3 regions of the Halobacillus sp. ACCC02827 genome follow, and region 3 is predicted to be linked to each of the others. Evidence: predicted binding sites of a transcription regulator. Region 3 holds the regulator's gene; each other region holds the start of a gene.

Region 1 (5,772 bases), 320 kb from region 3:
GAACAGCAGCTGGAATCGGTACTCAAGCCATTTTATCAAGGAGAAGCTTCCCGGACGTCGGATGACGGCAAACAATCGGGGCTTGGATTAAGCATCGCCCATATGATTGCTGAAAGCCATGAAGGAGAGATGAAGCTTTGGTCCGTGCCCGGGCGCGGGATGATCATTGCTATGTTGTTCAATCAAGTACATGAAGGAGAGGGTTAAACGTGAGGAAGTGGTTAATTGGAGTCATTACAGCAGGTGTGTGTCTCGTATCGGCTTGCTCCGCTGAGTCGGGCGGAGCGTACTCGCCGGATCAGATTGTAGCAAATGCGGTCGAAAAAGAAGATCAGTTGGATCGCTATTATATGAAAATGGAGATGGATGTCCAAAAAGGAGACGATACCATTGACCGCTCTACAATGGAACAGTGGTCGGATGTTGCTAATAATCGGATCAAGGTCATCGCAGATACGGAGGGTGGTGCTGTCCAGTCGTTGAATGATGGGAAGACAACTATGTTTTATTCGGAAGAGCAGGGAGAAGCATTCACCATAGACAGTCCCGGGACAGAACAAATGCTTTCCGGGGAGTCTCAACGGGAGCAGCTGCAGCAAATGCTTCAAGAGACAAGGAAAACCCATGACGTCGAGCTCATTGGGGAGGAAGAAGTGAACGGATTTGGAACGTACCATATCAAAGCCGTGCCGAAAGAGGACGGGGGATTCCGCGGGAACGAGGAGTATTGGATTTCCGATAAGCATTGGATCATTATCAAAATGGTCGCCCATAGTGAGGATCTTAAGACGGAATATACGGTGACGGAATTGGATGTGGACCCTTCCTTCGACGACCGTACCTTTACGATGGACCTTCCTCAGGGTGTCGAGGTGAAAGAGATGGATGATCTCGGTTTAACGGAGGAGACGTCTCTTGAAGAGGCAGAGGAAATCTACGGTCAGCCTGTTTTGAAGGTCAAGGATGAGGCCTATGAATTAACAGCTGTTGATCGTTTCTCCAGCAAAGAGCTAAAGCGTACCGAGGTGAATCAATCCTATAGCAAAGATGGATACGGGCAGTTCACACTGACTTCTTTTGAAGCTCCGGAAGACAACCTTTCTGCCGGTTTCAGCGGGGAAGAAATAGTGGAAGTCCGAGGGACGAAGGGCGTCTTTACGGAAGATGTCATTACAAACCTCCTTTGGGAAGAAGGTGGACTTCGGTATTCGCTCCTTGTGGAAGACCCGGAGCTGACAAAGGAAGAAATATTTGCCATTGCCGAGGCGTTGGAATGACGGTCGAGGAAAGGATGGAGAGTAAATATGGGGATGATTGCTATCGCATCTATCTGGATATGGGCAGCAGCAATAAAAGAGCTGCTCAAACCTTCGGACAGGCAGGGTCACCGTAAAATCATCATTCTTACAGCTGTAGGTACTTTATCTGCTGCGGTCCTCACGGTTTCGCTTCTCTAAGCAGGTATATGATTGTAAGGAGCAGTATCGGTACGATTGATGGCAGGAGGTTGAATCGATGGGAGTTGTTCATTGGTACGATTGGATTATTCCGACAAGTCCATTTGCTTCGTTTCTTTTCGGCATGCTCTTCACCGCCGCCACCGCCGGGTTAGCCTGGTGGGAAACGAGGAGCAAGCGGGTGATGCTGCTCGTATTTTCAGTGGGGGCGGTCGTCACATGCGTCGGGGTGCTTTTGCTTAAGTGGATCGGTCACTATGGCTGAAGGGATAGATAAGAAGACGATAACGGGATTTTGTGCGGCGTCCCTTTTCAGTCTTCTTTCTGTTTTATCTGCAGTCCTTTCCAGTGAGTATTTTGTCTTTTACCTTGTGCTTGCTCAAATCGCAGCGTTTTTGAGCGTGGCCCGGGCAGAAAAGGTACATAGAAGCCGGGAAAAGTAATGGTTTCTCATAAAGGTCCCCCTTATCCTTCTGCAGGAAAGGGGACTTTTTCTTTTTTGTCAGTTTTCCTCTAACAGTAATTGCCACTTGCAAATGCGAACATATATTCGCATAATAGTATGTAGAGGAAAAGGAGGAGCAGGTATGAAAAATCCGAACATCGATTACGGTAGTTATCCAGACCGGGGGATCCTCTGTGTCGATATGAAGAGTTTCTATGCCAGCTGCGCGGCTGTCGCGCGGGGACTCGACCCGCTGATATGTCCGCTCGCGGTCGTTGCAGATATGGAGCGCAGGGGAAGTGTCGTTCTGGCGGCGACGCCCGCTATGAAGGAGAAGTACGGCATCCGAACAGGCAGCCGCCTGTTCGAAATTCCCTCCGTTCCGGAAATCGTCATCGTCTCCGCTCAAATGAAAACCTATTTAGAGATTTCCACGCAAGTGACGGATTTGTTCCATAAATTCGTGCCGAAAGAGAAGATCCACACCTACAGCGTCGATGAAAGCTTTCTTGAAGTGGGGAACGGAGAAGGGAGATTCAGCAATCCGGAAGAAACTGCCCAAATGATTATAGATGAGCTGAAGGAAACGTTCCATCTGGATGCAGCGATCGGCATCGGTCCGAACATGCTGCTTGCGAAGCTGTGCCTGGATCTGGAAGCGAAGAAAAAGGGTGTTGCCCGTTGGACGTATGACAACTTCAGAGAGAAGCTGTGGCCGGTGGCACCATTGTCCGAGATGTGGGGGATCGGTCCTCGTCTGGAACGGCGGCTCAACCGGATGGGGATCTGGTCTGTCGGCCAGCTGGCGAAGTTTCCGTTGGAACAGCTGGAGAAAGCGTTCGGGGTCATGGGCAATCAATTTTTTTACCATGCAAACGGTGTCGATCTGTCCGATCCCGGGGCACCGATCATCCAGGGGCAGGTCAGCTACGGGAAGAGTCAGATTCTCTTGAGGGATTATCATAAGCCCGAGGATGTTAAGTACGTCATCTTGGAGATGTGCGAGGAAGTCGCCCGTCGCGCCCGGCGGAAAGGGCATGCGGGACGAACGATTTCCCTCGGTATCGGCTACAGCAAAACGGAAGGCGGGTCCGGTTTCCACCGGTCGGTTTCCGTCGAGCATCCGACGAGTATTACGATGGACCTTTACCGGGCATGTCTCGTCTTGTTCAGCCGCTATTATAACGGCGAGGTCGTACGTAAGATTTCCATTTCTCTTGGGAATATAACGGAAGACTCGGACATCCAGCTTGATTTGTTCCAGCACGCCCGGGACAGGAAAAGGGATCTTGGGTATGTAATGGATGAAATAAGGGAGCGGTACGGTCAGGATATGCTGCTGCGGGCCGTGTCATGGACCGATGCGGGCACGGCCCGCCATCGGAGCCGGCTTGTCGGAGGTCACTATGCAGAATAGAGAAACAGAACGATTGCACGAACGTCCCGGATTTTTTAAAATAGAGGAACAGGAGGGATGAAAGATGAAATTAAGGATAACAGACGAAGCAATGGAACAACTGAAGCGGATGGAAGAAACGGAGCGTCCGATTATTCGGCTGTTTTATGATACCGAAGGCTGCGGCTGCGGTGTGAACGGGCTTCCTATGATCCGCTTTGATGATAAACGGTACGATACGGATAAAGAAGTGGAAAATGAAGCGTATCCTGTCGTCATCGACGACCAGCAGTCTGTCTTTTTCAAGCAGGAAATGAAGCTGGATTTTGCCAAGGGAACGTTCCGCCTGTCCAGCCCGGACGGTATCCTAAATCCGATCATCCCGATTAAAACGGTCAAAGGAGCTGCGGTATGAGCAAGAAGAAACAAACGAGTGGAACACTTGCGGATCAGCTTGGTGCCGATGTTTGGACGAAGCTGGAGTCTAAAAAGGCCGAGCTGAAAAAGCAGGAGGAGATCCGTGAAGCGAAAGAGAAGGAACGCCGGATCGCTGAACGGAAACAAAGAGAAGCGAACAAAAGCTTTGAAGAGCTGCTCAACGAGAGTGACATGGATTGGAAGAAATTTAAAAAATGAGTCCCCATCCCGGGGGCTTTTTTCATTGGAAGGAGATCGATGAACCGTAGTCAGAAAAGCGGGAATTCCCGGACTTCGACGGAAACGATTGACCCACAGCCCCTTCGTTGTTATGATTCTCGTTATAAATTGATACATGAAGTACCTTGTATAAGTTCAGGAATATGGCCTGAGCGTTTCTACCAGCTACCGGAAATAGCTTGTCTACAGGGAAGAGTGAATGTTGATTCCTTTTTCCTATGGATGAGCACTGGTGCTGGGACCGGTGCTTTTTTTGTTGCATTATAGGAGGGTACATCATGAGAAACTTCTTTCAGTTCCAGGACCGTGGTACGAACTACCGCAAAGAAACCATGGCTGGAATTACAACGTTTCTGTCCATGGCTTATATTCTGGTCGTTAATCCGACCATATTGAGCCAGGCAGGTATGGATAAAGGGGCGCTGTTTACGGCGACTGCCCTGTCAGCCATCGTAGGTTCACTGTTGATCGGACTGCTGGCGAATTTCCCGGTAGGAATCGCTCCGAGTATGGGGTTGAACTCTTTCTTTACTTTTTCTGTTGTTATCGGAATGGGGATTGACTGGGAAATCGCATTGACAGGGGTATTCGTAGCCAGTGTCATTTTCGTTATTTTGAGTCTTTTTAAGATCCGTGAGAAAATTATAAACGTTATTCCCAAGGATTTAAAGCATGCTATTGCCGGAGGAATCGGCTTCTTCATCGCATTTATAGGTTTGAAGAACGCCGGCATCATCGTCGGGGCGGAATCGACGATTGTTTCGATCGGTCAGTTCACAACACCTACAACAGCCCTTGCTGCCTTCGGGTTCATCATTACGCTAATGCTGATGGTCCGTGGTGTGCGTGGAGGCATCTTCTACGGGATCGTCATCACGAGTATCGTCGGGATGCTTGCGGGACTGGTTGCTGTTCCGGATTCAATTGTCGGACAGGTGCCCAGTCTTGAGCCTACGTTCGGTGTCGCGTTTGAAAACCTCGGGAATATTTGGACGCCTGAAATTCTTGCTGTCATCTTCACGTTCCTGTTCGTGGCGTTCTTTGATACCGCTGGTGCCCTTATTGCCGTGGCGAGCCAGGCGGGAATTATGAAGGATAACCAAATTCCCAATGCCGGTCGTGCGCTTCTCGCCGACTCCACTTCTGGTGTTGCGGGAGCGGTCTTCGGTACTTCCACGACGGCGTCCTTCGTCGAGTCATCAGCAGGCGTTGCAGTCGGTGGACGGACCGGTTTCACCAGTGTCGTCATATCCGTCTGTTTCTTCATTGCTTTATTCTTTTCCCCGCTTCTCGGCGTCATCACGCCGGAAGTCACAGCTCCGGCTCTCATCATTGTCGGGGCATTGATGGCGACAGAAGTGAAGGAAATCAACTGGGATCGATTTGAAATCTTTGTCCCTGCCTTCGTGACGATCATTATGATGCCGCTCACGTCCAGTGTGGCGACAGGGATTGCGCTCGGGTTTATTCTTTACCCGTTTGCTATGATTGCGAACAGAAATTGGAGACAAGTCCATCCGATTATGTACGTTCTCGCTTTTCTGTTTCTGCTTTATTTTATATTTTTATAATAGGGACAGCCCTCGGAGTAGAACTCCGGGGGTTTTTTTGATTTAAATTAGGAGACAATTCGGATAATTGAAACGATGATCAGCCGTCACCCGTATAGAAAAGAAAAGGGGGATGCGTGCGATGCGTTTTCTTTACAGTAACAGAGAAACCTGGATCAAGAAATCGAACCAGTCTTTTTTGGAAATCGGTGGCGTCATGCTGACCGTAGTTTTTTCATTATACGTACACGACAGGGTGGAACCATT
Region 2 (5,772 bases), 1.5 Mb from region 3:
AAAATCAAATAGAAAAACCACTATGATCCGCTCACAGTGGCTTGTTCTATTCTATCATTTATTTCACGAACCCTAAAAGCATTTCACGGACGAATTTACTCGCGACGATCGGTGTCATCTCTGTCGGGTCATAGACAGGAGCTACTTCAACGAGATCCGAACCGACGATATTCATGTCACTCGCTGCCATCGCATGGATGCTGGCAAGCAGCTCTTTCGAGGAAATACCGCCGGCTTCCGCCGTACCTGTGCCCGGTGCAAAAGCGGGGTCAAGCACGTCGATGTCGATCGTTACATAGACCGGACGTCCTGCCAAGGTTGGAAGCACTTCCTTCAAGGGCTCAAGCACTTCGAATTTCGACATATGCATCCCGGACTCTTCGGCATACTGAAATTCTTCCCTCATGCCGGAACGGATTCCGAATGAGTACACATTCTCAGGACCGATAAGTCCGCACGTCTTCCTGATCGGTGTGGAGTGGGAAAGCGTCTCCCCTTCGTACTCTTCCCGCAGATCCGCATGGGCATCGATGTGAATGACGGCAAGATCGGGGTACTTCTTATACATTGCCTTAATCACAGGCCATGTAACCAAATGTTCTCCACCAAGTCCAAGTGGATACTTCCCTTTCTCCAATAAGTCATCCATAAAACCTTCGATAATATCAAGACTCCGGGCCGGGTTCCCGAATGGAAGCAGCATATCCCCTTTATCATGGTAACGTACTTCTTCCAAATGCTTGTCTAGATAAGGACTGTACTCTTCCAACCCGATCGAAGCTTCACGAATCCGGTTGGGACCGAAACGGGATCCGGGACGGAAGCTCACCGTCCAATCCATCGGCATGCCGTAGATGACAGCATCCGCCTCTTCTTCTGTCGCTCTGCTCATAATGAACACTTTGCCGGAATACGACTCATCAAAAATCATGGCCTGTCACTCCTCCGTCAAATCTTTTACGAATTTCGGAAGAGCGAAACTCGCTTTATGAATCTCTTCTGTATAGTACTTCGTATCAATAGACGTGAACCGCTCCTCTTTCACTTGAAGTGGATCGTACACTTTACTTCCCATCGTGAATGTCCAAAGACCGCTCGGATACGTCGGAATATTCGCCGTGTACACTTTCGTGATCGGGAACGTCTCTTTCACATCGCCGTACACCTGACGGATTAAATCTGCTTTGAACCATGGATTATCCGTCTGCGCAACAAAGATTCCATCTTCTTTCAACGCTTTGGCAATCCCTTCATAGAACCCTTTAGAGAACAAGTTCACGGCAGGGCCCACCGGCTCGGTGGAGTCGACCATGATCACATCATACTCCTGCTCACTTGTCGCAATATGCATGAAGCCGTCATCTACTTTGACTTCCACACGCGGATCATCCAGCGCTCCGGCAATGGATGGAAGATATTCCTTGGAGTATTCGATGACTTTGCCGTCGATTTCGACAAGCGTCGCCTTCTCCACCCCTTCATGCTTTAAGACCTCACGAATCACACCGCCGTCTCCGCCGCCGACAACAAGGACGTTCTTCGGATTTGGATGAGTAAACAACGGTACATGGGCAACCATTTCGTGATAGACGAATTCATCTTTCTCTGTCGTCATGACCATGTCATCAAGAACGAGCATGTTCCCCCATTCTTCCGTTTCCAGCATTTCCAACTCTTGAAAATCTGTCTTTTCCTTATGAAGCGAACGATTGACTTTCGCTGTAATACCGAAATTCTCGGTTTGTTTCTCGGTAAACCATGTACCCATGTTTCATTCTCCTTTTTCATCTATAAGTAGTTCCATTGTATATAAACTTTCACAAGAAGTTTATTTTACTACGTATTCTCACATAATAATAGCAGTCTTTATACATTCTTAACAGTTGGGAGTATAAAAAGATGCGCTCATTATTTAAACGTACGTATAAATGGGGGAAGCGAGGGTTCAAGCTGGCTTTGTTCGGTTTGATTGCCGGAGTTGTCCTCACAATCGGTGTATTGATTGCAGCCGTCATCCAAGGGCCTCCTTCCTTGACGACTGAACAAAATACGGTCTTCTATGGATCGGACGGAGAAATTATCGGCGAGGATCAAGGAGCCGAAGAACGCTACTGGATCGACATCGATGACATGCCGGAGTCCTTGAAAGATGCCACCCTTGCCATTGAGGACAGACGCTTTTATAACCATTTCGGCTTCGATTTCAAGCGAATCGCAGGCGCGGCTCTCACAGATTTGAAGCAGATGAGGATGGCGGAAGGAGCCAGTACGATCACACAACAATACGCCAGGAACCTGTACCTTTCCCATGACAAGACATGGACGAGGAAGCTCCATGAAGCAATGTATGCCCTACGTCTCGAAATCTTCTACAATAAAGATGAAATTCTGGAAGGCTACCTAAATACGATTTACTACGGACACGGTGCCTATGGAGTAGAAGCAGCAAGCAGGTATTACTTCGATAAAAATGCGGAAGAGCTCTCTTTGAAAGAAGCCAGTATGCTTGCCGGAATACCTAAGGGACCGAGCTATTATTCTCCATTAGATAATGAAGAAAATGCGGAAGAACGTCAGGAGCTTATATTGACGGAAATGGAGAATAACGGCTACATCACGCCATCTGAGAAAGAGGCGGCCGTAACCGCAAGCATTACGTATGCAGATCCCGACAAATCCGAGGAGAAGGAAATTGCTCCTTATTTTCAGGACCAGGTCGTGACAGAAGCAGCCGGCATCCTTGACGTAAGCAGGGAAGAAATTGAAAGCGGAGGCTTCCATATCCATACGACGTTGAAGGAAGACCACCAGAATATCCTCGAAGAAAAGGTGAAGAAAAATATACCCGCGGAGGAAGAGATACAGGTCGCTGCTGCGGTCATGGATGATCAGACCGGAGCCATCACAGCCATGATCGGCGGGAAAGATTACGAAGAGAGCCCTTATAATCGTGCCACCCAGGCGGAACGACCGGTTGGATCCACGATCAAACCATTCCTCTATTACGCAGCGCTGCAGGAAGGCTACTCTCCAGTCACCATGATAGAAAGCAAACCGACAGAGTTTGAAGTGTCCGGAAAAAGTGAACCGTATGCTCCGACGAACTTCAACGGAAAGTTTGCCGATAAACCGATTACGATGGCTCAGGCTCTCGCCATATCCGATAACATCTATGCCGTCTCTACCCATATGGACATCGGACCGGAGAAGCTTGTCCGGACGCTGCAGGATTTCGGTATCGATAAGCAATTCAAACCGAACCCTTCCCTTGCCCTCGGCTACTCCTCTGTATCCCTTTTGGATATGGTAACCGCCTACGGCAAGCTCGTGCAGGGAACAGAATCGATCTCCGGGCATACGGTGAGCAAAATCACCGATCAGCACGGGAGCGTTTTGTATGAATATGAACCGGTTTACGATAAGGATAAAGCCATTGATAAGAAAACGGCATTCGCCGTGACGCATATGATGACAGGCATGTTTGACTCGGGGCTTAACGCCAACTACGCAGACGTCACCGGTTCACCAATCAACGGCAAACTGACACGTATGTATGGCGGCAAATCAGGAACAACGGATACCGACAGCTGGATGATCGGCTTCAGTCCTCAGTATTTGTCCGCCGTGTGGATCGGGTATGATGAAGGCGGCAAAGTACTCGAAGACTTTAACGACCATCGCTATGCCAAGAACATCTGGGCAGATACGATGGAGGCTGTCCACGAGCCGCTTCCTGAAGCTTCTTTCATTCCACCGCCGGGCTTGAAAGGCGTCTATATCGACCCTGACACCGGGGCCCTCTCCGGACCGAACTGTCCTAAGGAGCGGCTTGTGTATATGGAGAAAGCCGCAATTCCTGATGAAGTCTGCGGCGGAGATGACAGCAAGGATGTAGAGGAGGAATTCAAGAATGACCCTTGGTTCAAAGATGTGGTCGACTGGTTCTTCTAATTTCAATATTCTCCTAAAAATAAACCCGGGCGATCCGATAAACGGACGTCCGGGTTTTCTTTATCTGCTATAAAATAGCCAGATCCGCAAGATCATCTAAACGGAAGCTGTAGGGCTCTTTCGTTTTCCAGTTTATTGCGTTCACCCGCCGCTCCGTTTTGTTCAACTGCTTCAGCTTCAGTATGACATCCTCGTAATCAAAACCGTTATGCACTCTGGCTTTTACAGTAAGATCATCTTTCCATGCCCGCTGCAGCAGAAAATCGACTTCCGCCGCCTTCTGCTCATCGATGATTCCTTTCTCCACCCGTTCATCCTCTTTCCACAGGTTTTTAATCATTTCTACATGCTCCGGCAGCATTAAGGACGTCCACTTGATCGTCCCACGGTCACGATTTCGATTATCCATTTCGCTCTCTCCTCCAAAACGAACGTTTGTTCTCATTTTAACACAAAAAAGCAAAAGGTATACTGGGTTTTCAAGGGAATGACACATAAAAAATCCACCCCCGCAGATGCGGGAGCGGAACATTTCATTCTACTCCTAGCGATTCCTTTAAAGAAGACGTCGTATTTTCCCACAATTCCGGCTTGAAATCCCGTAAGTAGTCACCGAGAATTTTCTTGGACTTTTCATCCATGTGATCAACGACATACTTCCCTTTCAATGACTTATCCATATGATTCACGTGCTCAGGCATCAGTTTGTAGCCACGCTTGATGGAACGGTCGACGACGATTTCGCTCGCTGCCACTCCATAATAACAAGGTTTGCCTTCTTTAAACTCCACCGTGACCCAGGCAATCCAATACAGCAGACCGTTCTTCACGACTTCTCTGTCCGTAATGAACTTGATCCGCTTCTCGACTTTACTTCTCGCATGAAGAGCTCCCATATCGACGTAGGCCTCTTCTTCATTCGGATCGACGATGACAGGCGTCATGTTCTCCAGGCTTATGGAACCGACACCGTAACCGCCGTGGCCGTCCGTGGAGTCGTCCTTAATGATGGTAAACTGATTCTTTTTCTTATCTTCCGAGTCTTTGTTGTTTTTGAACTGATCGAATTCTCTCATGCTTTAAACGCTCCTCCTCATTGTGTACACCAGCTATTTTGTCCCATTTTAACATACAACAGCAGGATTATTGTCAAGGAAGCGTCGAACACCCCATTAATCAAACGCTTGTTTAAGTCTCCTATGATTCATCTCGCCTCCAGTCCTCGCCGGACGCCCGCTTCATAAAAGTGAAGTCCTCCGTAGCAGGATCTTTATATCGGGGTTGTCTCTTCTCTTTCTTAGATCGTCGGGCACGGAGCAGGTGCAGTCCTTCCACCGGCACCCCTACCCTCCGCTGCTGGACATCTTTGATTCCCTGGATGATAAGCTGCATAGAGGCGATAATAACGACAAAACAAAGAAGAGCGGGAATGATCAGCCACCACCGGCCGGTCATGAGAGAATTCTTCGCAGAACCGATTAACCCTGACCATTCGTAGGTCGTACTCAGCGGTGGATCGTTCTGATATGGTTCGTACGTAACTTTTGTGCCGCCGAAGTAAATATCAAATACGCCGAGGTGAATGAAAATCAGCAGCGTTTGAATGAATTGCTGCCCGAAAACAACCCCTATCCTTGCACTCATATGTGGAAGCAGATGCTTCCATAGAAGATGGACGGAACTGCCTCCAAGTACTTTGGTACTGACAACAAACTCTTCTTTCATGATCCCTTTCATTTCCTTTCCGAACAGCGTTACGACAAGCGGAGCAGCCAGCAGAGTAAGGATCAGAGCCTGGTACAGGATCCGCTCGGTTTCCGT
Region 3 (5,772 bases):
TCCAGGTGCGGAAGCGCCGAACTTGTCGATACCGATAATAGAGCCGTCCAGACCAACATAACGGTCCCAACCAAAGGATGCTCCCATTTCGACAGCAAGACGTTTGCGAACGTTTGAAGGAAGAATTTCTTCTTTGTATTCCTTAGACTGAGCTTCGAAGTGAGTAAAGGACGGTACGCTTACTACGCGGACATCGAATCCTTTTGTCTTCAATTCTTTCTGCGCTTCTACGATCAGCTGAACTTCCGATCCGGAAGCGAGAAGAATTGCATCAGGCTCTTCTTTGTCAGAATCACTAAGGATATAAGCTCCTCGCTTCATACCTTCATATGCTTTCTCTTCCGTTCCTTCAAGTGTAGGAAGGCCTTGACGAGTCAATACGAGTGCTGTAGGCATCGTTTCAGACTCCATCGCAATCTTCCATGCAGCATTCGTTTCGTTTCCATCTGCAGGACGAAGGACTGCAAGATTAGGCATCGCACGAAGAGAAGCAAGCTGCTCCACAGGCTCGTGAGTAGGTCCATCTTCTCCTACTGCTACAGAGTCATGAGTAAGGACGTAGTTTACCGGCAGGTTCATCAAAGCAGATAAACGAACGGCCGGACGCAGGTAATCACTGAACACAAAGAACGTACCGCCATAGATCTTGAGACCTCCGTGGAGGGCAATTCCGTTCATAGCAGCCGCCATAGCGAATTCACGTACACCGAACCAGATGTTTCTTCCGGCATAGTTTTCACGTGTGAAATCTTCTTCTTCTTTGACTGCTGTTTTATTTGATCCTGCAAGGTCGGCACTACCACCGAATAAAGAAGGAACTGTTTTGGATAATGCATTGATCGCATCACCGGATGCCGCACGTGTAGCCGGGCTGTCTTCTCCTACTGTATAAGAAGGAAGCTCTTTGTCCCAGCCTTCCGGAAGCTGACCAGCGATCGCCGTTTCCAATTCTTCGGCAAGCTCTGGATACGCTTCTTTATACTGCTTCATCAGCTCGTTCCATTCCTGCTCTTTCGCTTGACCATTGTCTTGAATTTTCTCTTTGAAGTCTTGATAAACTTCATCCGGTACGTGGAACGGCTCATGCTCCCACTTGTAGAATTCTTTCGTAGCTGTTGTTTCCTCAGCACCAAGTGGCGCGCCGTGAGAAGCGGACTTACCGGATTTGTTCGGTGAACCGAATCCAATGACGGTTTTCACTTCAATCATAGTAGGCTGCTCTTTATTCGCTTTTGCTTTTTCAATTGCTGCTGCAATTTCTTCGGTATCGGTTCCATCTTCAACACGGATGACTTCCCAACCGTAAGCTTCGTAGCGTTTCTCTACGCTTTCGCTGAAGGAACGATCCAGATCTCCATCAAGAGAGATGTCGTTGGAATCATAAAGCACGATCAATTTCCCAAGACCTAAGTGACCTGCAAGGGAAGCAGATTCCTGAGAAACGCCCTCCATAAGGTCGCCATCTCCGCAAATGGAGAAGGTATAGTGATCGACAACATTGTAATCACCGCGGTTGTACTTAGCAGCAAGGTGTGCTTCTGCCATTGCCATACCGGTCGCCATTGCAAGCCCTTGACCTAGAGGACCAGTTGTAGCTTCGACTCCGTCAGTGTGGCCGTATTCAGGGTGACCAGGAGTTTTAGAATCCCACTGACGGAAGGACTTCAAATCCTCGATGGATACGTCATAACCAGACAGGTGAAGCATGCTGTAAAGAAGCATGGACCCGTGTCCAGCGGATAGGACAAAGCGGTCACGGTCGAACCATTGAGAGTTCTTAGGATTGTGATCCATAAACTTCGTCCAAAGTGTGTAAGCCATTGGAGCTGCTCCCATAGGCATTCCAGGGTGGCCGGAATTAGCTTTTTCTACTGCATCGATAGATAAAGTACGAATAGTATTGATTGATGTTTGTTCAAGGCTGTTAGCCATGTAAACATTCCCCTTTCTGTTAAGGCATATGTACCATGTATTATCCTATAATGAAATTACATTTGAGACAAGCGCCAGGACTCAATAAAACCGTGACCGTTCTAATTTTCCCTGAATAAGCAAAATTAAACAAAGAAGCCGCACGCTTTATGGCTAAGCGTGCGGAGGAAGTTAATTTTTCTTCTCATTCTTCTGCATCTGTTTCAATTTTGCCGGTGTCACGTCGTTTCCTTCTGGATCTACAACCGTTACACCTTTCAATTGGTTCTTAAACGATTTGCGGGCGTTTTTCAAGTATTCCTGTCTGAGCGTTTTCTGCTCTGCTTTTTCGGAATCTGTCAAATCCACCTGCTTGGATTTATTGGCCAACTCATTAATTCGCTTGATTTTCTCTTGGGATAACATATGATCCTGCTCCTTTTTATTAGTGATCGATAAGCAGACGATGGTACATAAAACGGAAAAAGACAAGCAGCCTTCAGACCCTTGTCTATCGTCTATTTATATTACAGTTCTTCCGTCTCCTTTTCAAGCGATAGGTATTCTTTATACCTTCTATGTACGGTCGCTTTAGAAACGTCATATCCCAGTCCTCGAAGCGTCGCTGCGATATCTTTAAATGTCAAATCATTATTGCGAAGTCGCACAACCTCTTCAATTGGAAAATGGAGTCGTTCACGGCCCGGAGCCATGTGTCTGTTGGATAAATTTTCAGAAGGGTCATATCCTTCTGCTACAGCTTTCTTCATTCCTCTTCGTATTTTCATATTGTGGATTTTCCGCTGATACTCCTCCACAATCCCAACGATCTGAAGCACCATAGAATCCGACTCGGAAATCTGAAGTTCGCCTTCATGAGTAAGGGAATAAACCTTAACCCCAAGCCTGTTAAGCTGATGGAAAAGGGCTATCTTCGTATTCCCTCTTCCGAGCCTCGTCTCATCCTGAATCAGCAATGCATCTGCCTGTCTTGAAGAAAGGTACTCCAAAACAGAAAAAATACCTTCTCTTTCTATTTCGTAGCCGCTTGCCTGTTCTTCAATGCAATCGACAATTTCCAACCCGTGATTTTCTGCCATGGCAGTCAATTCCGCCCTCTGGCGTTTTAACGATGAGATCTGCGCCTCTTTTTCCGTGCTGACGCGGCAGTACAAAACAACCTTCATCTACAATAAACCCCTCTCTTATCCGCTCGTTACCATAGAATAATAGAGAAAAGCGAAGCTGACAACAAACAAAATGATGTACGTGACGTCCAGTTTGGATAGTTTATTGAACATGTGAACCCCTCCATATTAAGAACGAACGTTCCTAAGAACCTGTGTTCGCATTTGATATTTTTAATTATATACGAATGTACGTTCCTGTCAACGACTTTTTTCGAACGCTTGTTTGTGTTTTTTTGCCCTCCATGGTACAATGTGGTTACTATAATCCTATGTACGAGGTGCTAATCTATGAATAAACTTTCCAAGCGGCAGCAAGAAATACTAGATTTCATAAAAGAACAGGTAGTGTTAAAAGGGTATCCACCATCCGTTAGGGAAATCGGACAGTCTGTGGGTCTTGCTTCCAGCTCGACTGTGCACGGACACTTATCAAGGCTTGAGAAAAAAGGCTTTATCCGTCGGGACCCTACGAAACCGCGGGCAATTGAAGTTATTGAATTAGAAGAGGATCACAGTATTCCCAGAAGCGAGGTCGCCTATGCCCCTGTGATCGGTAAGGTCACAGCAGGGTCTCCCATCACCGCTGTCGAAAATATTGAAGAGTACGTTCCACTCCCGGATACGCTTGCAGGAACGGACGACAACACATTTGTGCTCATCGTACAGGGAGAGAGTATGATAGAAGCAGGAATCCTGGACGGAGATATGGTAGTAGTCAGACAGCAGCAGACAGCTCAGAACGGTGACATTGTCGTCGCTATGACAGAGGAAGAAGAAGCTACGGTGAAACGCTTCTTCAAAGAAAAGAACCACATCAGGCTTCAGCCGGAAAATGCGACAATGGAACCGATCATTCTTAGTGATGTATCCATTTTAGGTCGAGTTGTCGGTTTATACCGGACAGTACATTAAAATAAAAGAAGCGGCGGCTATTTTAAGCCCCGCTTCTTTCTTCTAATCCTTTATTTTTATATACGACACCTACCGAAAGAATTCCATCCCATCTGAACGTCCTTACCTGCTTCCGTGTATAACAATACGCCACTAAACAGGTCTCATCCATCCTGATGACTCTGATAAATCGCTGAGTAATGGATTGATCACGTGCAAGGTAAATGATTTCCAAAGGCATATGCTCCGTCATGGAACGATTTAAAAGTTGACGCATGTTATCACTCCTGCAAGAACGTTTGTTCTTATATTATAGGAGCAAGTATTCGGGAAGTATACCGGGAAATACTGGGCTGGTTCATCGCTTTAAATAATTTTCAATTTTCCGAGCCGTCTCGAGACGGGTCGCTCCTGATAAATCAACGAAATTAGAACCTTTCAGTCCTGTAGTTCCTCCACCTGCAACGATTATCTTTTTAGCCACTTGGCGCCTCTCTGCCGTACGCCTTAACGCAATCATTGCATTTTCCCGTATGGCGAGTGTTTCCACAGCCGGGAAATCGGCAAATGAATTGATAACAACTGCTACTTCTTCCATTTCATCATCCTCCAATTTTTTTAAGGCTTCTTCCATGGCTCTCTGTGTATTCGGACCATAAAAACCATCCACCGTTAACCGCTGGTCTCGTTGAAAAGCTTTGACAGCGGCCTCTGTAGCCGGACCGAAGGAACCATCTGCCCCGTATCCTCCCATTGAATAACCCAATTTCAAGAGGTTATTCTGCAGTAAACGCACCGCTTCACCCGTATCCCCAAGAGAAAGGTAGTTTGTGTCAATCGTCTCACCGATTCCTTTGAAAGCAACACCAAAGTACTCACAGATTCCCTGCGCATGTTCTTTCGCTACTTCTTGTTGAAAAGCTTCATTAATCATTAATAAAGCCTCGCGCCTGTTATCCATATAGCCGTTTTCGGTTAGAATTGCAGGCATATCTGTTTCTCGCAACACATGAAAATTGCCTTCTTTAACACCGCGCCAATTCTGTTGTGTGCCTCTTCGTAAATATTTGCCGACAAGTGATGCCAACCTACCCGCAGACCCATTTAAAGAACCGGGATAGACATATACTTCGATTCCACTGGGATCTGATCCCCCGAAAGAACCATCAAATGCATTGTAGTGCACCGATACGTAGATATCTGCTTTGTATCGGTTGGCCTCATTTGTTCTTGTCGTAAGAGGCGTATCTGCATCGGTTGGTGCAACCAACAAAACACGGAATCCGTGAAACAAGAGAATATCTGATAGATAAGCGACAACTTTCCTATTAAATTCATTCTCCTTGATCTGACGCCCCAGTTCCGGGATGTAAGGAGTCCGCTTTCCTGGAGTCCCCATTCCATGTCCATCATCCAAAGCCACTAACCTGCCATTCCAGCTTCCACTTGGATAGACTAATCTTGCCATGATGCTCTCCTTTACTATTCTATAAATTTACCAGAACCAATAGATGGTCCATAGTAACTACATCTATGTAACAAGGGTATGCATATTCTTGTCCGTTGGTTCCATCCTGCCATAACAAAGGGCACAGATATCCGCCTCTATCCCATAGAAAAAGCCATTATCATACAAAAGAAGCGCTCCGTTCTCTCCACGGGCACTCCTTCTTTCTATCTATATAATCTTCTGCAAATGTTCGGCCCTTTCTCCCAGCTCTTCTCCGTCTCCAACAAGCTCTTGATAAATCTCACTAGCGGACTTAATTTGTGTTAGTGC

The links. The regulator LexA, encoded in region 3, represses DNA repair genes until DNA is damaged. The targets are predictions, from matches to a motif close to CGAACATATGTTCG.
Region 1: a site for LexA is predicted at 1,997-2,010, ahead of QRD89_RS11230 (Y-family DNA polymerase). Genes of this name have one in related genera too.
Region 2: a site for LexA is predicted at 4,380-4,393, ahead of QRD89_RS17195 (YolD-like family protein). Genes of this name have one in related genera too.

What each region holds. Positions count from the first base shown of each region.
Region 1 is NZ_CP128168.1:2,106,988-2,112,759, reverse strand. Features, by position in the region: gene QRD89_RS11255 (sensor histidine kinase) at 1-207, shown strand, start outside; gene QRD89_RS11250 (LolA family protein) at 210-1,277, shown strand; gene QRD89_RS11245 (hypothetical protein) at 1,305-1,457, shown strand; gene QRD89_RS11240 (hypothetical protein) at 1,516-1,722, shown strand; gene QRD89_RS11235 (hypothetical protein) at 1,715-1,900, shown strand; gene QRD89_RS11230 (Y-family DNA polymerase) at 2,045-3,319, shown strand; gene QRD89_RS11225 (iron-sulfur cluster biosynthesis family protein) at 3,384-3,713, shown strand; gene QRD89_RS11220 (YqkE family protein) at 3,710-3,934, shown strand; purine riboswitch at 4,061-4,161, shown strand; gene QRD89_RS11215 (NCS2 family permease) at 4,234-5,526, shown strand; gene QRD89_RS11210 (hypothetical protein) at 5,648-5,772, shown strand, end outside.
Region 2 is NZ_CP128168.1:3,245,784-3,251,555, forward strand. Features, by position in the region: gene speB (agmatinase) at 59-931, opposite strand; gene speE (spermidine synthase) at 938-1,768, opposite strand; gene QRD89_RS17190 (transglycosylase domain-containing protein) at 1,900-3,951, shown strand; gene QRD89_RS17195 (YolD-like family protein) at 4,019-4,360, opposite strand; gene QRD89_RS17200 (YwhD family protein) at 4,485-5,027, opposite strand; gene QRD89_RS17205 (ABC transporter permease subunit) at 5,149-5,772, opposite strand, start outside.
Region 3 is NZ_CP128168.1:1,782,110-1,787,881, reverse strand. Features, by position in the region: gene tkt (transketolase) at 1-1,932, opposite strand, end outside; gene QRD89_RS09500 (DUF896 domain-containing protein) at 2,104-2,337, opposite strand; gene QRD89_RS09495 (YneB family resolvase-like protein) at 2,439-3,098, opposite strand; gene lexA (transcriptional repressor LexA) at 3,390-4,013, shown strand; gene QRD89_RS09485 (hypothetical protein) at 4,036-4,269, opposite strand; gene QRD89_RS09480 (N-acetylmuramoyl-L-alanine amidase) at 4,351-5,460, opposite strand; gene QRD89_RS09475 (methyl-accepting chemotaxis protein) at 5,671-5,772, opposite strand, start outside.